Regions from separate parts of the Brevibacillus sp. FIR094 genome, predicted to be linked through region 2. Evidence: riboswitches for the same ligand, from Rfam matches in the RefSeq annotation. Region 2 holds a riboswitch; each other region holds the start of a gene.
The links. Region 2 has a riboswitch for cyclic di-AMP ahead of ACQ5DJ_RS05460 (CAP domain-containing protein). Riboswitches for the same ligand answer to the same signal wherever they lie in the genome.
Positions count from the first base shown of each region.

Region 1: it holds a riboswitch for cyclic di-AMP, as region 2 does, so the genes downstream of both, ACQ5DJ_RS14885 (C40 family peptidase) here and ACQ5DJ_RS05460 (CAP domain-containing protein) in region 2, are expected to answer to the same signal.
Region 3: it holds a riboswitch for cyclic di-AMP, as region 2 does, so the genes downstream of both, ACQ5DJ_RS21965 (quaternary amine ABC transporter ATP-binding protein) here and ACQ5DJ_RS05460 (CAP domain-containing protein) in region 2, are expected to answer to the same signal.

Region 1 covers NZ_JBEAES010000014.1:139,040-146,392, forward strand. The annotation lists gene ACQ5DJ_RS14870 (cytochrome P450) at 1-105, shown strand, start outside; gene ACQ5DJ_RS14875 (sensor histidine kinase) at 296-1,681, opposite strand; gene ACQ5DJ_RS14880 (response regulator transcription factor) at 1,682-2,401, opposite strand; gene ACQ5DJ_RS14885 (C40 family peptidase) at 2,618-3,139, opposite strand; cyclic di-AMP (ydaO/yuaA leader) riboswitch at 3,144-3,283, opposite strand; gene ACQ5DJ_RS14890 (LiaF transmembrane domain-containing protein) at 3,603-4,007, shown strand; gene ACQ5DJ_RS14895 (PspA/IM30 family protein) at 4,071-4,766, shown strand; gene ACQ5DJ_RS14900 (class I SAM-dependent methyltransferase) at 4,861-5,439, shown strand; gene liaF (cell wall-active antibiotics response protein LiaF) at 5,454-6,344, shown strand; gene ACQ5DJ_RS14910 (HAMP domain-containing sensor histidine kinase) at 6,358-7,353, shown strand, end outside.
Region 2 covers NZ_JBEAES010000005.1:36,642-43,994, forward strand. The annotation lists gene ACQ5DJ_RS05440 (aminotransferase class I/II-fold pyridoxal phosphate-dependent enzyme) at 121-1,428, opposite strand; gene def (peptide deformylase) at 1,607-2,134, shown strand; gene ACQ5DJ_RS05450 (homoserine dehydrogenase) at 2,165-3,175, shown strand; gene ACQ5DJ_RS05455 (hypothetical protein) at 3,276-3,431, shown strand; gene ACQ5DJ_RS05460 (CAP domain-containing protein) at 3,496-4,290, opposite strand; cyclic di-AMP (ydaO/yuaA leader) riboswitch at 4,298-4,450, opposite strand; gene ACQ5DJ_RS05465 (rhodanese-like domain-containing protein) at 4,535-4,879, opposite strand; gene ACQ5DJ_RS05470 (cold-shock protein) at 5,310-5,513, shown strand; gene ACQ5DJ_RS05475 (hypothetical protein) at 5,680-6,126, opposite strand; gene ACQ5DJ_RS05480 (2-phosphosulfolactate phosphatase) at 6,267-6,980, shown strand; gene ACQ5DJ_RS05485 (catalase) at 7,061-7,353, shown strand, end outside.
Region 3 covers NZ_JBEAES010000028.1:41,555-48,907, reverse strand. The annotation lists gene ACQ5DJ_RS21975 (heavy metal translocating P-type ATPase) at 1-1,505, shown strand, start outside; gene ACQ5DJ_RS21970 (copper ion binding protein) at 1,570-1,770, shown strand; cyclic di-AMP (ydaO/yuaA leader) riboswitch at 2,523-2,669, shown strand; gene ACQ5DJ_RS21965 (quaternary amine ABC transporter ATP-binding protein) at 3,064-4,290, shown strand; gene ACQ5DJ_RS21960 (ABC transporter permease) at 4,274-5,113, shown strand; gene ACQ5DJ_RS21955 (glycine betaine ABC transporter substrate-binding protein) at 5,110-6,045, shown strand; gene ACQ5DJ_RS21950 (hypothetical protein) at 6,065-6,475, shown strand; gene ACQ5DJ_RS21945 (DUF2294 domain-containing protein) at 6,532-6,900, opposite strand; gene kdpB (potassium-transporting ATPase subunit KdpB) at 7,068-7,353, shown strand, end outside.

The sequences.
Region 1 (7,353 bases), on a different contig from region 2:
CGATATCGATTACGACTGGCTGAATCGAATCAGGAAGTGGAACCCGAGCCGTTGGTCACCTTGCGTCCAAAGAACGGATTGCCGATGCGTTTGGAAAAGAGATAGAAAAAAATGGAAATAGAGGACAAAAAAAGAGGCATCTTAGCACTACGGTTTCGCCGATTGTGTCAGATACCGAACTGGGGGTTATTTATCACTGAAAGCAACATGCTTACTAAAAATATTTTACTAGTAAAATATAAAGAAATAATTAACTGAAAATAAATCTATATAAAGAAAGGGTAGCTTGTAAAAGCTACCCGTGGAAGAAGGGGATGGTGAAGGAGAAACTGCTTCCCATTCCCAGTTCACTGTTTACCATCAAATCTCCGCCGTGAAGCCGGACGATGCTCTTACAAATCGTCAAGCCTAAGCCTGTCCCGCCACTGTTGCGATTTCGTGATTTTTCCGCTCGATAAAACTTGGTGAAAATCTTTGGCAAGTCTTCAGAGGCGATTCCTTCTCCTTTGTCGATCACAGTAAAAAGGACATGTCCTTCTCGCTGATCACATGTAAGGTAAATGGAGCCATCCGGTTTGTTGTAGTGAATGGCGTTGTTCAACAAGTTTTCCATGACACGTCGCAGCTTGGTCTCATCCGCTTCAATGTGTAGTTCATTGGAGATACGCAGCTTCCATTGAAAGGTGAGGCCTGCTTCTTTGATCCTCGGCAAATAGTCCTCAATGATTCCTCTCAAGAAGCTTCTGACATGAATACGATTTATGTTGAGTCGGACTTCGGAGCTTTGGGTGGTGAAGTCCTGCAACTCATCTAGCAGTTTTTCCAAGTCCGTCGTTTTTAGCTCGATTTTGCTCATCTGTTTCTGTATTTTGGTCATATCCGTCACACGACCGGAGCCGATATATGAGGCATACCCTTTGATCGTGGTGAGAGGTGTGCGGAAATCGTGGGCGATCGAAGCAATCATTTCGGCCTGTCTTTCTTCCGCTAAGCGAAGCTCATCAACCATTTCCCCGAAATATCGAAAGAGTTGTCCAAACTCATCATGCGAGCGGTACGTAAATGTCACAAGCCGTTTCCCTTCCTGGATTTCTTGGGTGACGCGCGATAATTCGTTTACGGGCCGTAATATCCAGCGAACGAACAAAGCGAGCAGAACCAATCCCACCAGACTAATGCTTCCGTAAATAAACCAAAGCATCATGGAAACCCCTGTCGTAGCCATCATGTCGTAATCATCTGTGTAGAAATAAACAACGATCTCCCCTGTACGCGGTGGCTCCTGCTGAAAATGGTACTCAGCTACTACTTTGAGGTCACTTTGCTTGGAAGAATCGCCACGGTTTGATGAGGAGGGAGAAGGCATTTTCAAATTATAGGCGCGTGATGTTTTGCTGTAGATGGTATTTCCATTGGCATCCTTCACGAGCATGCGGTACATCACGTCGTCTGGCAACTGCTTCTCAAGCTCCAAACGTTCGATTGGGTCCTTGAAATTACTGACGAGAAGCAGTTGATTGAGCATGACCTTCTCTGCGGCTTCCTTCTCAGCCTGGTACTGATTATGCCGATCATTTTTGAGTTGAGCGACAATAATGTCTTGAAAAACAAATTTAAACAACAAGATGTTGAGTGTAATCAAGGCAATGAAGGAGAGAAAAATTTTATTACGTAAGCTCATTTAAAGCTTCTCCCCGATAAATACGTAGCCTGTCCCCCATTGTGTTTTAATGAACTGACGCTCTGTTTCCAGCTTTTCACGGAGGTTTTTGATATGGACGGTCACTGTATTGAGCGAGCCATAACCATATCCCCAGACACGGTCATAAATTTGCTCTCGTGTAAAGACGATTCCCGCATTTTCTGCGAGGAATGTAAGCAGTTGAAATTCTTTTGTAGAGAGCTCAATCTTTTGATTACATACATAAACGGAATACGTTTCTTTATGAATTTCTAGGTCCTTGAATTTCAAAACGGTAATTGGTGAAGAGGCTGTTTCCTTCTCAGGCTGCTCTTCCGTATGCTTGCGAATGCGCTCATAGCGACGCAGGTGGGCACGAATGCGAGCGAGCAGTTCTTCTGTATCAAAAGGCTTCGTGATGTAATCGTCTGCGCCGATTTCGAAGCCGACTACCTTATCTACCGCTTTTCCTTTTGCACTGAGAAACAGTATAGGCAAATCCCACTCACGGCGAATCTGAGAGCAGAGCTCGTAGCCACTCATGTTGGGCATCATAATATCCAAAAGGATCAGATTTGGTCGCTCTCCTTGGCTGAGCAGGGAGAGAGCATCTTCTCCGCTCTCTGCGGAGGAAACGGTGAAGCCCTCGTTCTCCAAAATGTCTTCTAGCAGTTCAATAATCTCCAGATTGTCATCGACAATTAAAATGTGATCTTTCACCGGAACAACCCCCAGTTACTTCTATTAATAAGGAATACCATTCAAAGAATGGGTCTTGTCTATCATAACATGCTTTGAGCTGATCAGGGGAAGAAACCCCCGTAAGTTATTAAGTTGTTCTAATAGGTAAGGGTACCTCTTTAGACCAGGTACTAAATTTCGTCAGAAAAAGCCAGAGACATTGTGTCCCTGGCTTTTTATTATTTTGCCGAACGACTATTTTTGAGCTGGTTTTTCCGGCAACGATGCAGCTTGCACCGCTTTTTCCTTTTTCGGAGTTTCTGCTTTTGCTAGAACAGGAACGCTGAGACGCTTAGCGCCTACATAACGCTTGCTCCAGTAGTATGGATCGCTCAACTTGGTGTTGACGACTCCACGACCAGATTCCGAGTGCACGAATGTGCCGTCTCCAATGTAGATACCCACATGAGAAATGCTGCGACCGTTCGTATTGAAGAATACGAGATCTCCTGGCTGCAAATCTTTTCTGGCTACCTCTGTACCTAATTCGTACTGGGAAGCAGAATTGTGAGGCAGGTCTACACCTAACGCATCAAATACGTAGCGCGTGAAACCGGAGCAGTCAAAGCCCTTTTTGGACGAGCCGGAAGATTTGTAAGGGGTACCGTACAAGTCGCTGACTACTTCATTGAGAGAATTCTCCTCAGCAGCCTGTGCAGCGCCTGCCCCCATAGCAAGCATTCCAGCCATAAATAAAGATAAAACCACCTTGCGCAAAAGAAACTGCTCCCTTCGTGAGCCTACGAGGTTAGCTGAAGGGTTCGGTCGAAAGGACGCCCTAGGCTGCTAGGAGTAGCAACCATTCACCCCAAAAACGTGGTTCCCCCGTTTCCGCCAAGCGGAATTCGGCTATTTTTCGATGTTTTTTTACACGCACTCTTACGAAGATTCTACGCCAGTCCTTTTTTTCCTTCTTTTTCATCTATTCGTTCACATATTCGTCACAAAAATACCGTCAAATGCTGTAACGTTTTCGTTCGACAGAGCAAGTTGTATTTCAGCGCAGGCTTGTTCTGCGTTGCGCGACAGCTCGTCCGATTAGGGCAGGAAATTGTCTCCGTCCAAGGACGGAGGGAAAAACCAACCGCACGCCCGTTATGGGAAGCCTATACCGAGGGCTACAATAAGGGCATAACGTTCCACAAGCACCACATGCAAAACGAATGGAGGTAAGCGAGTAATGAGCGAACGGTCTGGCAAAGTTCTACTCGGGCTGGTTCTGCTGCTAGTCGGTGGATTGGTTCTTCTAGATCTGGTGGGTATCGATATCGGAGATTTGCTCGGGTTCATCATTCCCGGTGTGATCATGATATACGGTGCCAAAAAGATTATGGGACAAACCGGTTCACGCTTTTGGGGAATCCTAGTCTTCCTATTCGGGTTCCTGATGTTGATTGGCAAGCTTGACCTACTGTTTCACGCGCTTCTGGCCATTGGGGTAATCTATCTGGGATATCGCTTACTGCGTCCCAGTCAAGAACCTAAGCAAGCTCCACCTACATGGGAGCGTGAATGGGCCCAAAAAGTATTAAAGGAAGATACGCTGGACACTTGGGAGAGAAACGTAAGAAGACGCCCACAATAACACTACGTCGCAAGAGTCTTTTGGATGAACAATATGATGTGATATGATGAGGAGGAAAAAATAATGAGTATCTTTAAACGTTTGCGTGACCTGACAGTAGCTTCGGTGAATGATGCATTGGATTCGATGGAAGATCCGGTAGTAATGCTGAATCAATATATGCGTGACATGGAAGTAGAAATCGGACAAGTTGAAGTAGCGGTTGCCCGTCAGGTTGCACTGGAAAAGAAATTCCGTCAGCAATTGGACGAAGCCAATGCTCTGATCGAAAAACGCGATCGTCAAGTCAAGCTCGCCTTGAGTGAGGGAGAAGACGAATTGGCTCGTCGAGCACTCGCTGACAAGAAGCAGTACGAAGGCCGTGCAGCGGAATATGAAGGTCTCTACCTGTCAGCATCCGAGGCAGCTTCGCAAATGCGTGAGAAGCTGGCTGAGCTGAAGGAAGAGTTCTATAAAATGCGTGCGAAAAGGTTCACACTGATGGCGCGTGCACAAGTAGCTCGTACACAAAAGCAAGTCAATCAAGCAGTTGTCGGTATCGGCAATCAGTCTGCAGGCCGTGGCTTCGCCCGCATGGAAGAAAAAGTGATGCGCATGGAAGCAGAAGCGCAAATGAGTGGACAATGGCGCGAAACGAACCGTGCTTGGGAGAACGCTTTGACTGAACTGGAAAAGGATGATCTCGATGCAGAACTTGCCAGCATCAAAGCATCCATTAATGAAGTAAAAACACCGGTAGCCAAACCAGTACAATCCTAATTCGACAGGAACTGGGGGACTAGGTGTAGAATAGATTGTGTCAATTCGGCAGCCTGTGTACATCAGGCTGCTTTTCCCCTAGGAGGTACGATTCTTGCAGGACTTCTTGGTCTTTTTGCGGCGGTTTATCGCTGAGCCTGGACGCGTCGGTAGTATCATCCCCAGCTCTCGTTTTTTATGTGAGCAAATGTTGAAAAGCGTCGATTGGGCTTCAACCGATGTGATCCTGGAGCTGGGACCTGGCACAGGGGCATTTACCCAAACGATCTATCAGCGCTTGCGTCCCGGCACACATTACGTGCTTGTGGAACGAGATTCCCATTTTCGCTCTATGCTTCAATCACGTTTTCCCGATCTTCCTATCAGGGAGGAAGCGACTAAACTTAGGTCTTACTTGGAGGAGCAGAATCTTGCAGGTGCAGATGTCATTATCTCAGGTCTGCCATTCGCCAATTTTCCACTAGAGCTGCGGGCAGCAATTCTGGACGAAGTTCAATCTGTACTGAAGCCAGGGGGCCTATTTATTACATTCCAATATTCGCTACAACTCCAAGCTGAGTTGCAGGGTCGTTTTCCCTGGGTCAAGATCGACTTTACCCTGTTGAACATTCCGCCTGCATTCATCTATACATGTCGTAATGGTCAAAGTGAAAACGATCAGCATGGGGCGTGAGAGAGGAGACTTTTGTGAAACTGTCCCGTTTGCACAAAATGTTGGCTGGTATCCTGATTATTTTTACGGGAATCGGTCTTTTGTTAGACAGTTTGGGTATCATTTCGTTCGGTCTGTTTGATTTGTGGCCGATGGTGCTTATTTATTTCGGCCTTCGTTTGTGGGGGCAGAAAAATCGAATTGGCGGAGGGATTCTATTCTCCCTGGGGACCATCATCGCGATGGATATGTGGTTTGGTGTCGGGGTTGATGATTTGTTCCAGATTGCAGTGCCAATCGTGTTTATTTATTTTGGGTTTCAGTTGATTCGGGGCAAGAACAGCAGACGAGATCACCGTATGAATCAACCAGTGGGCGATATGGGGACCCCATCTGCTGCGGAGACGATTTTGACAAGTGATGCGAGTGTTACGAGTGACGTGAAGGTTTCAACAGAGGAACGTCCTTGGCTAGACAGCTGGAATAAATGGAAGCATGTTGGTGGCAAAATTCCACATCACGAAAGAATGTCTTCATCACCTGACGACACGTTGCCAAAAGATTCCCGCAGTTCTCTGATTGGAGATTATCACCTGACCTCGGGGCGTTTTGAATTGAATCACTTACATGTCTGGCATGGAATCGGAGATGTTGTGATTGATCTTTCCCGGGCAGTGTTGATGCGGGATGAGGCGGTTCTTGTCGTAGAGGGCTGGGTAGGCGATGTGACAATTTATGTACCTGTCGATCTTCCTGTATCGGTAACGGCAGGGTTGAGTATAGGTGACCTGGAGGTGCTAAGCCACCGTCAGGGAGGTATCAATCGCAGCGTTAAGATTCGTTCAGATCAGTATGATGAAGCGTTGCAAAAAGTAAACTTGCATATCTCGCTGCTTGTCGGCGATATAAAAGTCAAGTACATCTAGGAGGTACTGGCGGATGCGTCGACAGCGATTGGCAAGTATTCAGTGGCAATACGTGCGCTATGGCATGTTACTGGCCGTCAGTGCAGTTACTGCCGCGTTTATTTGCTTCTTTTGGCTATACTTTTTATGGAAAGATCATCCCGGGATTCATCGGTGGTACAACGAAATGATTAGCGACCGCAACTTCGTGTGGTGGCTTCAAGAATATATAGGTATCAATCTGCCTGCTGATCCAGAGGGCTTGATTCAGCTTGCTGCTTTTGTAGTCTCTTTGCCTGCAGGTGTCTTAGTGGCATTGATCATTTCCTATATCATCGGCAATTTGTTGAAAAAGAGACTCAGTGTACTGTGGGAAGCTGCCATGAAGCTTGGGCGTGGGATGCTGTCGTATCGGGTTCCTGAATTGGGCGTCGATGAAGTCGGCGAATTAGGATGGCAGATCAATCGCTTGGCTTCACAATGGGAAGAGCAAGTGGCATCTTTGCAGCGGCTGTCGAACCACAATGCGGCTCTCGCAGAGCAATTGAAGCATGCAGCGGTAACAGAGGAGCGACAGAGATTGGCGAGAGAACTGCATGATGCAGTCAGTCAGCAGCTGTTCGCCATCGCCATGACGACTGCGGCGATGAAACGGCTTGTAGAAAAAAATCCGCAACGTGCAGCACAACAGATTGAATTGGTCGAAGAGATGGCAGCAGCTGCACAAGCGGAGATGAGGGCATTGCTCTTGCATCTTCGTCCGGCTACGTTACAAAACAAGTCATTGAAGGAAGCCATTCTGGAACTTTTAGATGAGCTGACGCGTAAAAATACCATGCAGCTGTCTTGGGAGATCGAAGACGTCGAAGGCTTGCCGAGTGGAATTGAGGATCATTTGTTTCGTATTTTGCAGGAGTCCTTGTCCAATACATTGCGGCATGCTAGAGCTACCCAGATTACAGTGAAGCTGTTTACGCTGCAAGAGCAGGTTCGCCTGCGAGTATCGGATGATGGTGTTGGTTTTGATCCG
Region 2 (7,353 bases):
TGGAAAGGTCTCGGAAACCCTCGCATTTATACTTCTAGGGTATCCGGGTCTTTTTTTGAAAGAAAACGAAAAACGCCCTGACACGAGGTCAAGGCGCTTTTGCAATAGGGGTTGTTCCATTTATTTGGTTACTGCATTCTCCAAATCTTTCACACCACTGTAGACCAATTCGAACAAGTCAGCAATGTTTTCTTCTTCAATGCAAGAGAAGGCAATGCGCAGATCGGTTTGACCGAGAGCGATCGTACCGACGCCATACTGTTCCAGCAAGTGCTGGCGCAATGTTTCCGCTTCGACAGTTTTTAGTTTGAGGCACATGAAGTAGCCGGAATTGAATGGATAGTAGGTCCACACGTCATTGTATTTTTCGCTGTCGAGCACTTCCTTGACGCGGTTGGCACGGCCTTTCATGATATCGAATTTCTCCTGCTTTTGTGCTTTGTACTCTGGAGCAGTGATTGCGTGCAGTACGAACGTTTGGGAAGGATGCGATCCGCTGGAAAGAGTCGCGCGGATGATTCCCATTGTCTTCTGCTCCAAAGCGCTGAGCAAGTCGCTGGATGGAGATGCATACGTAATGAAGCCAACACGGAAGCCCCATACGTAATCTTCTTTGGTAGCCCCATCAACTTTTACAGGCAGAATGCGCGGGTGAACATCGCACAGGTTAGCGAAGAGAGACTCGTGCATCGAGTCCTCGAAGAACAAGCCGAAGTATGCGTCATCTGTCACCGCGACAATGTTGATTCCAGCCTCTGCACCTTCTTTGAGTGCAGCGACGATTTGTTTTCCTTCCTCTGGACCCGGTGTATAGCCAGTTGGGTTATTCGGGAAGTTGAGTACGACGATGGCTTTGCCTTTGTCTTTTTGTGCGAGAATGGCATCACGCAAAGCAGTAGCATTAAATTTCATCTCGTCGTTATACAATGGGTAGTAGACCATTTCCGCACCACGGCGGATCGAAAAGGTGAGCTCGTAGTTTTCCCAGTTTTTGTCCGGGATGATGACACTGTCGCCACTATCAGCGAACAAGTCAGATACGATGCTCAGACCATGCGTCAATGCGTTTGTAACGATTGGGTTACTAAACGTATGGTTAGCCAGTGAAGGCTGTTCCTCGATCATTTTTTTACGCCATGCTGCACGCAGCTCAGGCTTTCCTGCTGGGGGAGCATATTCGTAAATGTCTTTTGGCTGGTAAGCTGACAGGTTATCCTGGATGACCTTAAGGTGCATCGGTTGACCGTTTTCCAGTGCAATCCCGATAGTGGCGTTGTACTTTTTCGCTTTTGCTTTCGCTTCTGCCGACTGGCTGAGAATTCCTTCTTTTGGGAAGTAAATCAGTTTCGCGATGTCAGACAGCATTTCATACACGTGCGGGTTTTCCCGCTGGATGGTTTGGTTCAGCGTTGATGCCAATGAATGCATGATAGCCTCCCTCTTCATTTGAAAACATCTATGTTTACCAATAAAGATAGCGTATCTACATGCATTTGTCACCCTTGCCCGGCGGGATATTTCAGATTTTGCGAGGTTCCTTTTGACAGCGAGGAGCGGATTTGCTACCTTGAAATCGAAAACTGAGTAATGCGGGAGGGAGAAGAAAATGGCTGAACGCAGGATCGTTCGCCTGGGGGACTCTATCTTGCGTGAAACTTCAAAAAGAGTACCGTCCATTACTCCACAGGTTGAAAAGATTTTGGATGATATGGCCCAAACGATTTACGCTGCGAAAGGTCGAGCAGGCTTGTCCGCGATCCAGATTGGCATCCCGAAGCGTTTGGTTGTGATGGATTGTGGTAGCGGTTTGATTGAACTGATCAATCCGGTATGGATAGAGAAATCAGGTGAGCAGGTAGGGCAGGAGGCTTGCCTTTCGATACCGGGTGTGTTTGGAATCGTTCATCGGGCGAATTATGTCAAAGTTCAGACGTTGAACCGCCAAGGAGAAACAAAGACAATCGAAGCCGAAGATTTCCTGGCTCGGTGCATTCAGCACGAGATGGATCATTTGGAAGGAATTTTGTTTATTGATCATACGGAAGAGCTCTACTCAGCAAAAACAGGAAAGAAACTGAATCGCAACGATTTGCATCGGATACAGGCTAAAAGTAGAAAAAAACGGCGGAAATAAATGGAGCATAAACAGCAAGGAGATTGACTTATGAAGCGTTGGAATATTATGTTAACAGGATTTGGAACAGTTGGACAGCAAGTAGCCAGACTGCTAGAGCAGCGACGGAACCGATACCGCGAGCTTTATCAAGCGGATGTCAGACTAGTGGGAGTCGTTCGTTCGGCTTCCGGTCTTTATGATGAGAACGGAATCGATTCAGGAAAATGGGCAGACTATGCTCATACAAAACAAGCAAGGAACCCATCGTGGAACGCGTTGGAATTTATCAAATCGGTTCAAGCGGATGTGCTCATCGAGGCTGGTCCATCTGAAAAAGAGGGAGGACCCGGTCTTACTTTTATTCGTTATGCATTGGAAAATGCTATACATGCAATCGCGATTTCAAAAGGCGCGCTTGTAGTCGATTATTCTGGCTTAGCCACTCTAGCCAAAAAACATGGCGTCGCGTTGAAAGTGAGTGGAGCAACAGCAGCAGCTCTGCCGACGATCGATCTATTGCAGTATAACTTGGCAGGCTGTGAAGTGAAACGAGTCGAAGGCATTTTTACGGGAACGACTAACTTCGTGCTCACAAAAATGATGGAGGAGGGGCTCACCTGTGGGGAGGCTGTCGAGCTCGCTCAGAAGATGGGGATTGCCGAACCGGATCCTTCTTACGATATCGATGGTTGGGATACAGCTTCGAAGCTCACGATCTTGGCAAACGCCGCTTTTGGCGCGCAAGTAAATCTGACCGATATCGCACGTGCAAGTATTCGCGAAATAACTTCGTTACAAATCGAGAGCTGGAAAAAGCATACGAAGATTCCCAAGCTGATCGGACGGATCCAAAAGGAAGCGAATGGCACGCTTTCTGTGGCAGTCGAGCTGTGTGCGGTGGATCTTACCCATCCATTTGCATCTGTATCAGGTACAACAAAAGCCATACGGGTAGAAACAGATGTCATGGGGGATTTATTAGTCGTTGGAGGAAAATCAGATCCTGTCGCGGCAGCAGCGGCTGCCTTAAAAGACCTTGAACATATCATTAGCAGATAGGCGAATTTGCATGTGCTTCCAATGTTCCTTAGGAATGAGCCGTTTACAACCGCGTGCATACTAGGGGTGCACCACAAAAAACGGCGAGGGGGCCATACGGATGAACCAATCGTCTGATGTCAATGCCGAGCTGCAGCAAGTATCTGCTTACCCAACCAAACAAAAAATGCATCAGAAGGACGTTGCTTTGGTAGATGAGCAGGATAGCGGCTGTTGTACCCCCAAAAAGCAGGCATCTGAAGCACAGCAAGAATAACGCCTACACGAAAAAGCCGGGTCTCAATTAAGAGACACCGGCTTTTCGTTTCGTGCCATGCGTTTTATCCGATAAATTCTTGTACCCAGTAGCCATTTGTGACGCCTACACCAATTTTTGTGAACGCTGGGTTCATAATGTTTTCGCGGTGGCCTTCACTGTTCATCCATTGTTGCATAACTTCTTGTGGACTTTGTTGACCCATGGCGATATTCTCACCTGCAGTCGAGTACTGAATGCCATACTGCTTCATCATGTCAAATGGGGAACCGTAAGTTGGGCTGTTGTGGTCAAAATAGTTGTTAGCAGACATATCTTGTGCTTTTGCCAACGCTACTTTGGACAAAGCTGCGTCCATTTGAACAGGCTTGAGACCTGCTTTGGCACGTTCTTGGTTCACCAAATCCGCGACTTGTTTCGCAAAATCACTAGTTTTTCCTTGTTCCACTTGAGTTGCTGGAGCGGCAGGCTGAGTGACGGTTTTGCTAGGTTGCGCTGGTGCAGTTTGAACTGGTGCTGGTTGAACTGGTGTTTGCTGTACTGGAGCTTGTTGTACAGGTGCTGGTTGAAAAGATCCTGGTTGAAGTGGGCATGGTTTTACAGGTGTAGCTTGCCCTTGTTGCATTGGCTGTACTGCTTGTGGCTGACCAGGGACAAAGCCTTGCTTTTGGAAAAAATTATAGAATTGTTGTGCATTTGGTGCTTTTTGGAATTGTCCCATATTTTGACCCACATTGAATTGGAATTGTCCGTTCTTCAATGGGCAGTTAGATGCTGCGGAAGCAGAAGAAGCAAAGCCTGTCAAAGCCAAGCCCAGACCAAGAGTCATCGCGATTGTAACAGAACCAAAACGTTTCATAAAACAAATCTCTCCTTTTTTTTGCCTACGAGGTTAGTTGTCGGATTCGGGTTGAGGAAACAACCCTACGCCAATTCGGCGATTCACCCCATGTGGAATTGCTCATCCACAAAAAAGTCCCCCGCACTTCCTTTTCAGAAAGTCTCGGCTTATTTCGTTTGGCATGAACAACGATATCAGACAATCCCAATCGAAATAAAGGAGTAATATATGGTAAAAAGCTAGAATCGTTGATAAATTAGGCTCATTTCGCTTCGTTTGATTGTTCCTTCCATGCGGTTAAGCCGCCTTCCAATGCATTTGCTTGAAAACCATGCTCACGAAGAAGAGCGGCAGCTTTTTGAGCTTTGTTACCTGTTGTACATACGGTAACAATCTGCACATTTTTCGCAAGTTTTTCGGTTTCTTCATCGAACGGCTTGTCCTGTTCTTTCATTAGAATATAGGGAACGTTTCGGGTCGATGCATTTTCGTGAACGAGGCTGCCGGTGGTAAATTTCTCGACGTCGCGTACGTCCAATAATAGTACAGGCACTTTCTTTTCAAGCATTTCTGATAATTGAATGGTTGTCAAAGTTTGATTTTGCAAATGAAATCCCTCCCACTGCTATTGTAACAGAGTATCGCCTTCCCAGTATAAGGGTGAACGGTTGCTTTTGTTGGACAACCATGGTAGAATGAGATTGCTACTTGAAAAATTGATACCTAATCATTCATCGAGGTGTTTGTATGCTGATGGATAACATTTTTGAATCCCCGATTCACACTGGCGCGGTCATCGGAGCCGCAAGGATGGAAGAGAGGAAGGGCTTTCATTGTTTTAGGTTTTCAAAAGGTTTAGTTTTTAATTTTGCAGTTCCGTCCTATGACATTCGCATATTTACTAAGTAGGTACAATTCACATATCATGAAGGCGTATCATAGCACATGATCTGGTATTCCTTCATGATATGTGAGCTTTATTTGCTTCGGTAAATATGACTAGCATATTCAAATTGAATTTTTGGAGGTTTTTTTAAATGCAAACGAACGGAACAGTAAAATGGTTTAACGCAGAAAAAGGTTTCGGTTTCATTCAAGTAGAAGGCGGAGACGATGTATTCGTTCACTTCAGCGCAATCCAAGGTGACGGTTTCAAAACTTTGGACGAAGGTCAAAAAGTTCAATTCAACATCGTTCAAGGCAACCGTGGCCCACAAGCTGAGAACGTAGTAAAACTGTAAGTCTCCTTTTAAAAGAAACTGTCCTTTCGAGGGCAGTTTTTTTGTCGTGGACGTAGAAGTAAAAAGGCGTTGGGATAGTCTCGAACGCCTTTTCCTGCATGCGAATAGATTAAAAAAGGAACTATGGCGTCTCACCATAATTCCTCATTTTCTTCCTGCAAAATAGTTAAATACAAGTTTCGATTTCGACAGTTTGTAATTGACTGTCAAGAACTGAAAGACCGACCACTTGACCGCCGCCGATAGAAGTACGGCCATAGGTGGTGAGAAGGACATTTCTGTTGTTTTCTGCTACGGTAAGGCGGACTTCATAGTGGAAAGAAGCGGGGACCAGCGCATTGAAAGCAGTCCGAGTATTCGCAGGGATAAATTGCGTGATGTCAAGCAAGGTGCTAACTGGATTCGTTTGCGTAACTGCGTTACCCCAGTTCAATACTTGCACACGTACTTCAACCTCTTCTGTGTTCAGATTTACCAGGTCGAGGTGAGCGGTGAGAGCAACAGCGAGGTTGTTTTGCAAAATACCAGTCGTTCTCACAGTATTTCTTTTTGGGCGTCTGTGACTTCTTTTTTCCGAAACACCTTGATCGTCGTCGTATTCGATTTCAGACATCCATGTTCACTCCATTCTTGTGTAATCTAGTGGGACAATAATACGATATTGTTTCTTGGCTTGATTTGTAACGGCGAACGTAAGGGGACGAGTAACTATTTTTGATAGAGGATGGTGGAGGTTTTGGGAGAAACGCCTGTATGCAACAACTAGACTATACAGCTCGATTTGATTGGGGATACGAAGGGGTGGAACAGGTCGGGGCAGCATCGGATATGATCGTCATTATCGATGTGCTCTCCTTCAGCACGTGTGTCGATATCGTAACGGGACGTGGAGGTATCGTCTATCCTTGTCAGGTAAAGGATGAGTCAGCTGTAGCATTCGCGAAACAAAAAGCAGCGTTGCTCGCTGGAAAACGCGGAGAACCAATTTCCCTTTCACCCGCCTGTCTGAAAACGGTTCCGATGGGAAGTAGAATGGTGTTACCCTCGCCAAACGGATCGACCTGTACCGTGTTGGCAAAGAAAACAGGTGCGAAGGTAATCGCTGCATGCTTACGAAATGCGCCATCTGTCGCCAAATACATACAGCAGCAGAAAGGAACCGTAACGGTCATCGCTTGCGGTGAACGGTGGGGAAATGGAGCATTGCGACCCGCTATGGAGGATATGATTGCGGCAGGTGCGCTGCTTCACGAATTGGAGGGGTATCGATTGTCACCAGAGGCCGAAATGGCGGTGGCAGCATTCCGATCCGCCCAAGTTTATCTTCTCGCTTACTTGCAGAAATGTGCAACTGGCCAAGAGCTGATCAGCAGGGGGTACCCGGAAGATGTCGCACTTGCAGCGGAGTGGAATCAGAGTAGCACGGTTCCAGTGCTTAACGATGATTTTGCTTACGAAGCTATTTAGTCTTTTCGCATAAAGAATCCCTCATTCGGTAACCATGGTTATGAACCACACATGAGAAAAACTGGACAGGGAGGATTCATATGGATGACAACAGCAAGTCCATCAACCAGTCAGAAGAAAATATCCTGACGAATCGCCAAGGCCATCCGATTACAGACAACCAGAACCTGCGGACCGTTGGAAATCGCGGGCCAACCGTCCTGGAGAATTACGACTTTCTGGAAAAAATCACACATTTTGATCGGGAGAAAACACCTGAGCGTGTCGTGCATAGCCGAGGAGCAGGAGCGCACGGCTATTTTGAAGCGTATGGAACCGCTGGTGATGAACCGATTTCTACGTACACAAGAGCAAAGCTGTTTTCGGAGCGGGG
Region 3 (7,353 bases), on a different contig from region 2:
TAGTCATACGGGATGGCGTCGAAATGACCATTCCTGTAGAAGAAGTGAGACTGGGCGACGTCGTTCACGTGAAACCGGGCGACAAAGTACCTGTCGATGGCATCGTCATGGAAGGACAGTCCGCAGTTGATGAGTCCATGCTGACTGGCGAAAGTATTCCGGTGGATAAAGCCGCAGGCGATACCGTCATCGGCGCCACTTTGAACAAAAACGGCTTTTTGAAGGTCCAGGCAACCAAAGTCGGAAAAGAAACGGCTCTGGCGCAAATCATTAAAGTAGTGGAAGAAGCACAAGGAACAAAAGCACCGATTCAGCGCGTAGCTGACAGCATCTCGGGGATTTTTGTCCCAATCGTAGTAGGGATTGCCATTCTTACCTTCCTGATCTGGTACTTCTTCGTTATACCTGGCAACTTCGGTGAAGCTTTGGAGAAAGCAATTGCTGTACTCGTAATCGCTTGCCCGTGCGCCCTCGGTTTGGCAACACCGACCTCGATCATGGCAGGGTCTGGACGCGCAGCTGAGTTGGGCATCCTGTTCAAAGGCGGGGAGCATCTGGAGACTGCTCACCATCTGGATACGATCGTCCTCGATAAAACAGGGACTGTAACCAAAGGCGAGCCAGAGCTGACAGACGTCATTGCCATGGATATCGAAGAACAAGAGCTACTCTCTCTGGTCGGTGCCGCTGAGAAAAACTCCGAGCACCCATTGGCTCAAGCCATCGTTCGCGGAATTACAGATAAAGGAATCACCTTGTCTGATACAGGTTCATTTGAAGCCATTCCTGGTTTCGGTATCCAGGCAACCGTCGCTGGCAAAGAAGTACTCGTCGGTACCCGCCGATTGCTGGAAAAACATCAAATTTCGTACCAAGCAGTGTCTGATACCATGCTGGCACTGGAGCGCTCCGGTAAAACGGCGATGCTCGCAGTCGTCGAAGGCAAGCTCGCTGGCTTGATTGCCGTAGCGGATACGATCAAGCCAACCTCCAAGCAAGCTGTTCAACGCATGAAAGCAATGGGATTAACTGTGATCATGATGACCGGTGACAACCGTCAAACTGCTGAGGCCATTGCCCATGAAGCAGGAATCGATCACGTCATCGCAGAAGTCCTGCCTGAAGGCAAAGCCGCAGAAGTGAAAAAACTGCAAGAACAAGGCAAAAAAGTCGCGATGGTCGGCGATGGTATCAACGATGCTCCCGCACTCGCTACCGCTGACGTTGGTATGGCAATCGGTACAGGTACAGATGTGGCTATGGAAGCAGCCGATATTACCCTGATGCGCGGCGAACTGACCAGTGTCGCAGACGCCATCGAGATGAGCAAACTCACCATCCGCAACATCAAGCAAAACCTGTTCTGGGCATTGGCCTACAACACCTTGGGCATCCCGATTGCCGCAATCGGCCTCCTCGCTCCATGGCTTGCCGGTGCCGCAATGGCCTTCAGCTCCGTATCCGTTGTACTCAACGCACTGAGATTGCAACGAGTGAAGCTGTAACAACAGTAACAAGCGGCTATGTCCGCCTTACCTATACAACATAAAATATAAGGAGAGATTGATCATGACAAATATTACATTGAACGTAGAAGGTATGTCTTGCAACAAATGCGTAGCGCGCATCGAGAACACATTGAAAGAACTGGGTGCAGAAGGCAAAGTAAACCTGTCTGAAAAGAAGGTTGAGGTTTCCTACAACGAGACCAACTTGACTCTTGATGCAGTAAAAGAAGCAATCGAAGATCAAGGCTACGACGTCGTTTAATCAACGAACCAGTACAAGTGAAAGCTCCTGCCTGATTCGTTGAGGCGGGAGCTTTTTACTATTGTGGTAGGAATAGCTGTGGTGGAGAGGAAGAAGCCCATTTCCAGTCTACGCTTCGGCCTACGCCCCGCATGGGGTTAAATTGTCCGCTCCGAAATGAATGTCGGGAGCGCTTCAAAACTGAAAACGTTACAACGATTTTGTATGTGATAAAAGCTTAAAACCCCCGCCATTCATTTCTCCGCTTGGTAGGGCTCCAGAGGCGCTAGGACTGGAAATGTTCTTCTTCCCAAGCAGCTTTTTACTACATCTTGAAAGCAGCATTCAAGCTGTCTTTTAAAAAGCATGTAGAAACTCAACAGCTCGTAGAGGAAACAGGAGAAATAAGCGAAGATCTTTGGACACACCTACCGAGGCGTAGTGAAAAAAAGAGAAACTGCCGTTAGCGTTCACCTCTGAGACGCATCCTGAACAGTCAACTTTGGACGCGGTTTCGCTTTTTTTCACGGAGCCGGGCACCTCATGCTCCCTCGCAGGTGTTCCAAGAATCTGAGTGTTTTCTCCTGTTTCCTCCCCACCCCACCAGCGAGCGAGAATAACGCACTAATCCTTTAATCGAATGAGCAACCGAGAGCTAATCCAATCCGATTCATAAAGAAAGACAAAGTCCGGTTAAAACCGTGCTAAACGAACGTTCACAATAACTGGAAGCGAGCGTATAATTCAAATCACAATCAAGCTCAAACAAGAAACAACACATACGGCCTAGTTCCGAGATTCTCGGAAGCGGGGGAACCAATCTTTTGGGGTTAATCCTGAGTGATCAGGAGGGATGAGGAAATGTCTTCTCTGCCATCCTACCCGTCAGCTAACCTCGTCGGCCAAAGCAGGGAAGGTCATGGATGGATAAAGTCTAGGCATATAATACGCAACAAGGGGATTCCTTGCGGGCGTGTGATAGGCCGATGCAGGCTTTTTCTTTGGGACCTTTGTTCTGGAGAAAAAGAATGGATCGGCCTATTTTTTTATGGAAATACCGATGAGCAGCTTACGCTATACAGACGTTATCGAACAACGTGTGATCGCTGGGAGGCAGTTGGTACGACATAAACCGCTGACAATCGAAATCAGGAAGACAGAGTACAGGGAGTCCTGAAAAGGGACGCCAGGTATTACGTAAGCCTGCGGATTTTCAACACGAGTAAAAATCAAGCGTGCCTGCTTGGTTTTGCTGAAGTGTGGAAATTTCGCGGGCTTTTTACATTTACGAAAAAACGAAGGATGAGGGATACCATGCCCAAAATGAAAGTCCATCAACTGACAAAAGTGTTCGGCAAGCAGCCCGAGCTGGCCTTGAAGCTGCTGGCGGAAGGACGTACAAAAGAACAAATTTACAAGCAAACGGGCCAGTCTATCGGGGTTAATCAGGTCAGTTTTGAAGTCGAGGAAGGTGAAATCTTCGTCATCATGGGCCTGTCCGGCAGCGGCAAATCAACCTTAATCCGACTGTGTAATCGACTGATTGACCCAACGAGCGGAAGCATCGAGATCGATGGGGAAGAGATCGTGGACATGAAGGCATCGGCTTTGCGCGAGGTACGGAGGAAGAAGCTCGGGATGGTTTTCCAAAATTTCGCCCTGTTTCCGCAGCGGACGGTACGAGAAAACGTCGAGTTCGGTTTGGAGATTCAACAAGTACCACCAGAGCTCCGGTTAGAAAAAGCACGGGAAGCGCTCGCGCTCGTTGGATTAACCGAGTGGGAAAATGCGTACCCGGATCAATTGAGCGGAGGGATGCGCCAGCGGGTCGGATTGGCGCGGGCGTTGGCTAATAATCCAGATATTCTCTTGATGGACGAAGCGTTCAGTGCACTGGACCCGCTCATTCGAAAAGATATGCAGGATGAGCTGCTGGAGCTTCAGATGACGATGAAAAAGACGATCCTATTCATTACGCATGACTTGCACGAGGCGTTGCGGCTGGGAGATCGGATTGCCTTTATGAAAGACGGGCAAATCATTCAGATCGGTCGCCCAGAAGAAATCATGGCAGACCCAGCGGATGAATTCGTACGGAAGTTCGTCGAGGATGCCGACCTGTCCAGGGTGCTCGTTGCTGAAAATGTGATGAAACGGGCAGAAGCAATCACACCTGACAAAGGGGCGCGAGTGGCGCTGCAACTCATGATGGATAACGGCGTGTCGAGCTTGTACGTCGTGGACAAAAAGCGCACACTGCTCGGCTTGATTACGGCGTATGACGTATCACTCGCGATCAGTACGGGAGATTCACTGGAGACGATTATGAAAACCGACCTCCCTACTGTTTCACCTGACGCACGTCTGCACAGTTTGTTCCCGATGATGGCAGACCTGCACGTTCCGATTGCGGTAGTGGGCGAGCAACAGCGTTTGCTGGGTGTCATCGTAAAAGGAGCGGTGCTAGGCGGGCTAGTAGGCAAAGTCAATGTCCAAGAACACCAGAGAGCAGAGGTGATGAGTGATGGACGTCGTGCCTAAGCTGCCGATTGGCCAATGGATGGAAGGCTTCGTGGAGGTGCTGGGCCAGTACAAGGGGGTATTGTTTGATCCAGTGTCTATCGTCATTTCCACGATGGTGACATACTGTTCCACGGTTTTGGCAGAGATACCTTCGCTGATTCTTATCTTGCTGCTGGGGGCCGCTACGTGGGTTTTTGCAGGGAGAGCGTCCATGGTCTTTACGGTTATCGGACTTTCTTTCATTCACAACTTGGGGTACTGGGATGAAACGATGGAGACATTGGGACTCGTCCTCACTTCCACGATTATTTCGATCGCTATCGGGATTCCAGTTGGCATTCTTTGCGCGAGACACGATACGTTTCGCAATCTGGTCACGCCAGTACTCGATTTGATGCAGACAATGCCAGCGTTCGTTTACTTGATTCCCGCGATCTTTTTCTTCGGCTTGGGCGAGGTGCCGGGAGTGATTGCCTCCGTTATTTTTGCTTTGCCGCCAATCGTGCGTCTCACGAACTTAGGTATACGCCAGGTCCCAGCGGAAATGGAGGAAGCAGCGGACGCCTTTGGAGCAACTGGCTGGCAAAAGCTTGTGAAAGTGCAACTGCCGTATGCGAAATCGACGATCTTGGCGGGAGTCAATCAGTGCATCATGCTCGCCCTGTCGATGGTGGTCATAGCGGCTATGATCGGGGCGAAAGGCTTGGGTGCAGATGTATATCGCGCCGTTTCGCAAGTGGATATAGGAAGAGGATTCGAGGCGGGGCTATCCATCGTGATTATCGCTATCGTCTTGGATCGACTTACTCAACATGCAGGAAAAAAGGAGAGAAATACATGATGAACAAAACGGTTCCGGCTTTACTGGCAGTGATGATGGGAGCGACAGCTTGGCTTGCAGGCTGCTCCAGTCAAAACACAAACACACAAGTACCGACAGCAACGGTGATCGATCCTATTCCTTCTGAGATGTCGGACAACGCGCTAGGAGAAAAGCTCGACTACAAAATCATCGGAATCGACGCAGGAGCAGGCTCGATGGTGAAGACAGAGGAAGTCATGAACCTGTATGGCTTGGATAAATGGCAGCTTGTCGAAGGCTCCGATGCAGCGATGACAGCAGCTTTGATCAAGGCGTACGAAGCCAAGGAACCGATTATCATTACGGGCTGGACGCCGCATTGGATGTTTAAAAAGATGGATCTGAAATATTTGGCGGACCCGAAGAATGGCTTTGGTGGAGCGGAACAAATCCATACCATCGTGCGCAAAGGGCTGAAAGAGGATCAGCCTGCTGCCTATCAGTTTCTGGATAAGTTCTCGTGGGAGCCAGCCGATATGGAGTCAGTCATGGTCCAAATGATTGACGGAAAAGATCCGGAAGTGGCCGCTGCGGAATGGGTAAAAAACAACGAAGCCAAAGTAGCGAAATGGGTGGAGGGCATACAGCCTGTCCAAAAAGAGAAGCTGACGCTCGCTTATGTAGCATGGGATTCCGAGATTGCCAGCTCGCACGTCGTAGAGCATGTGCTGGAGCAGAAGCTGGGGTATGAAGTCGAATTGAGTCAGGTCCAGACTGGACCGATGTGGGCAGGTGTGGCCATTGGGGATGTAGATGGGATGGTTGCGGCTTGGCTGCCGTCTACAGATACGAGTTATTTGAAAAAATTTGGTGGGCAAATCGAGGATTTGGGTCCGAATCTCGAAGGAACCAAAATCGGACTCGTGGTTCCTTCGTACATGAACATCTCGTCCATTGAGGATCTCCAATAAGGGAAAGGGAGGCGGTGCTATGAAGCATTATCTCGTAATGGGCAAGGGGGAAGCTTTCACTTCTTTTATCCAGACACTATGCTGTGACAGTTTGCCTGCTTTTTGGGGAAGGAATCCCGGTGCCTTTTCATTGACAGCGGGGCCTGGAGACAAGACGATTCAGCGTTTTTTGCCCATCTCATTTGACGAATGCTACCGCGATCAGGAATCCTTGCTACTCTACTATTCTGTCTACATTTTTCCCGATGAGTGGGCGGAGGGGCGCGACTTCGTTACCTTGTTCAAGCAGCTGGGCACCTGCCGGATTTTTGTGATGACGCAGGAGCATCGGAACGCGATGCTATACAAGGCGCTCGGGGCAAATCACGTTATCGTGAGCCAGCCCGGGTATAAAGGCTACGGCTGGTTGGCTGAACAGATGAGTGGGTAAGAGAGGAATAGAAAAGGCTCCGCCTGCAAATGAAGGCGGAGCCGTGCTTCGTAAAATTAGCCCAACATTTTTTCGAGGTCCTTGTCCAATACATAAACCTCGATCCGTTCACCCATTTTCGTACTGATGTCACTATGACTCGATAGTACCTTGCAGCTTGTCAGCTTTTCTACGATTTCTTCCGATTCTTCGCTGTACATCTCACGGAGAACCTCGCGCATTTCTTTGACGATGCGGCGGCCTTTATCGTGACTGGACAGATGCTTTTCTTCGACGGTGAGAACACCTTTGAACCTGACGATGACCATATCACCGACAATGTAGGTCTTCGCTTCCTGTGGACCTCGTCCAATCAGATCGCGTTGAAATTTTATGAATGCTTCGCTGATTTCTGCTTCCAGCTTTTTTTTGTTAGAGATGGCCAAACGCCATACCTCCCATAATTTATCATTGTGCCTAATATTACTCAGCCGTCTTGGGGCTGTCAACCTACGAAAAAAGAGGGGGAAAACAATCCTGTGGTGATCGTCTCCATTTTTGCTGTTGGTATTTTTCTCTATTTGATCTATGCGTTATTACATGTGGAGGAGCTATGAAACAATTGATAGGAAAGGCCCTGCTTGATAGTTTTCGCAAGCTGAATCCGCTGGTCATGAAATCGAATCCCGTGCTGTTTGTCGTAGAGCTCGGGACGGTTCTGATTTTGCTGATGCTGTTGTTTCCGAAGTATTTTGGTACGGAGAATCAGGTAGGGTGGAATACAGTCGTTTTTTCCGTTTTATTATTCACGGTGTTGTTCGCGAATTTTGCTGAGGCATTGGCAGAGGGACGCGGGAAAGCACAAGCAGATACATTGCGGCGAGCCAAGCGGGATACGG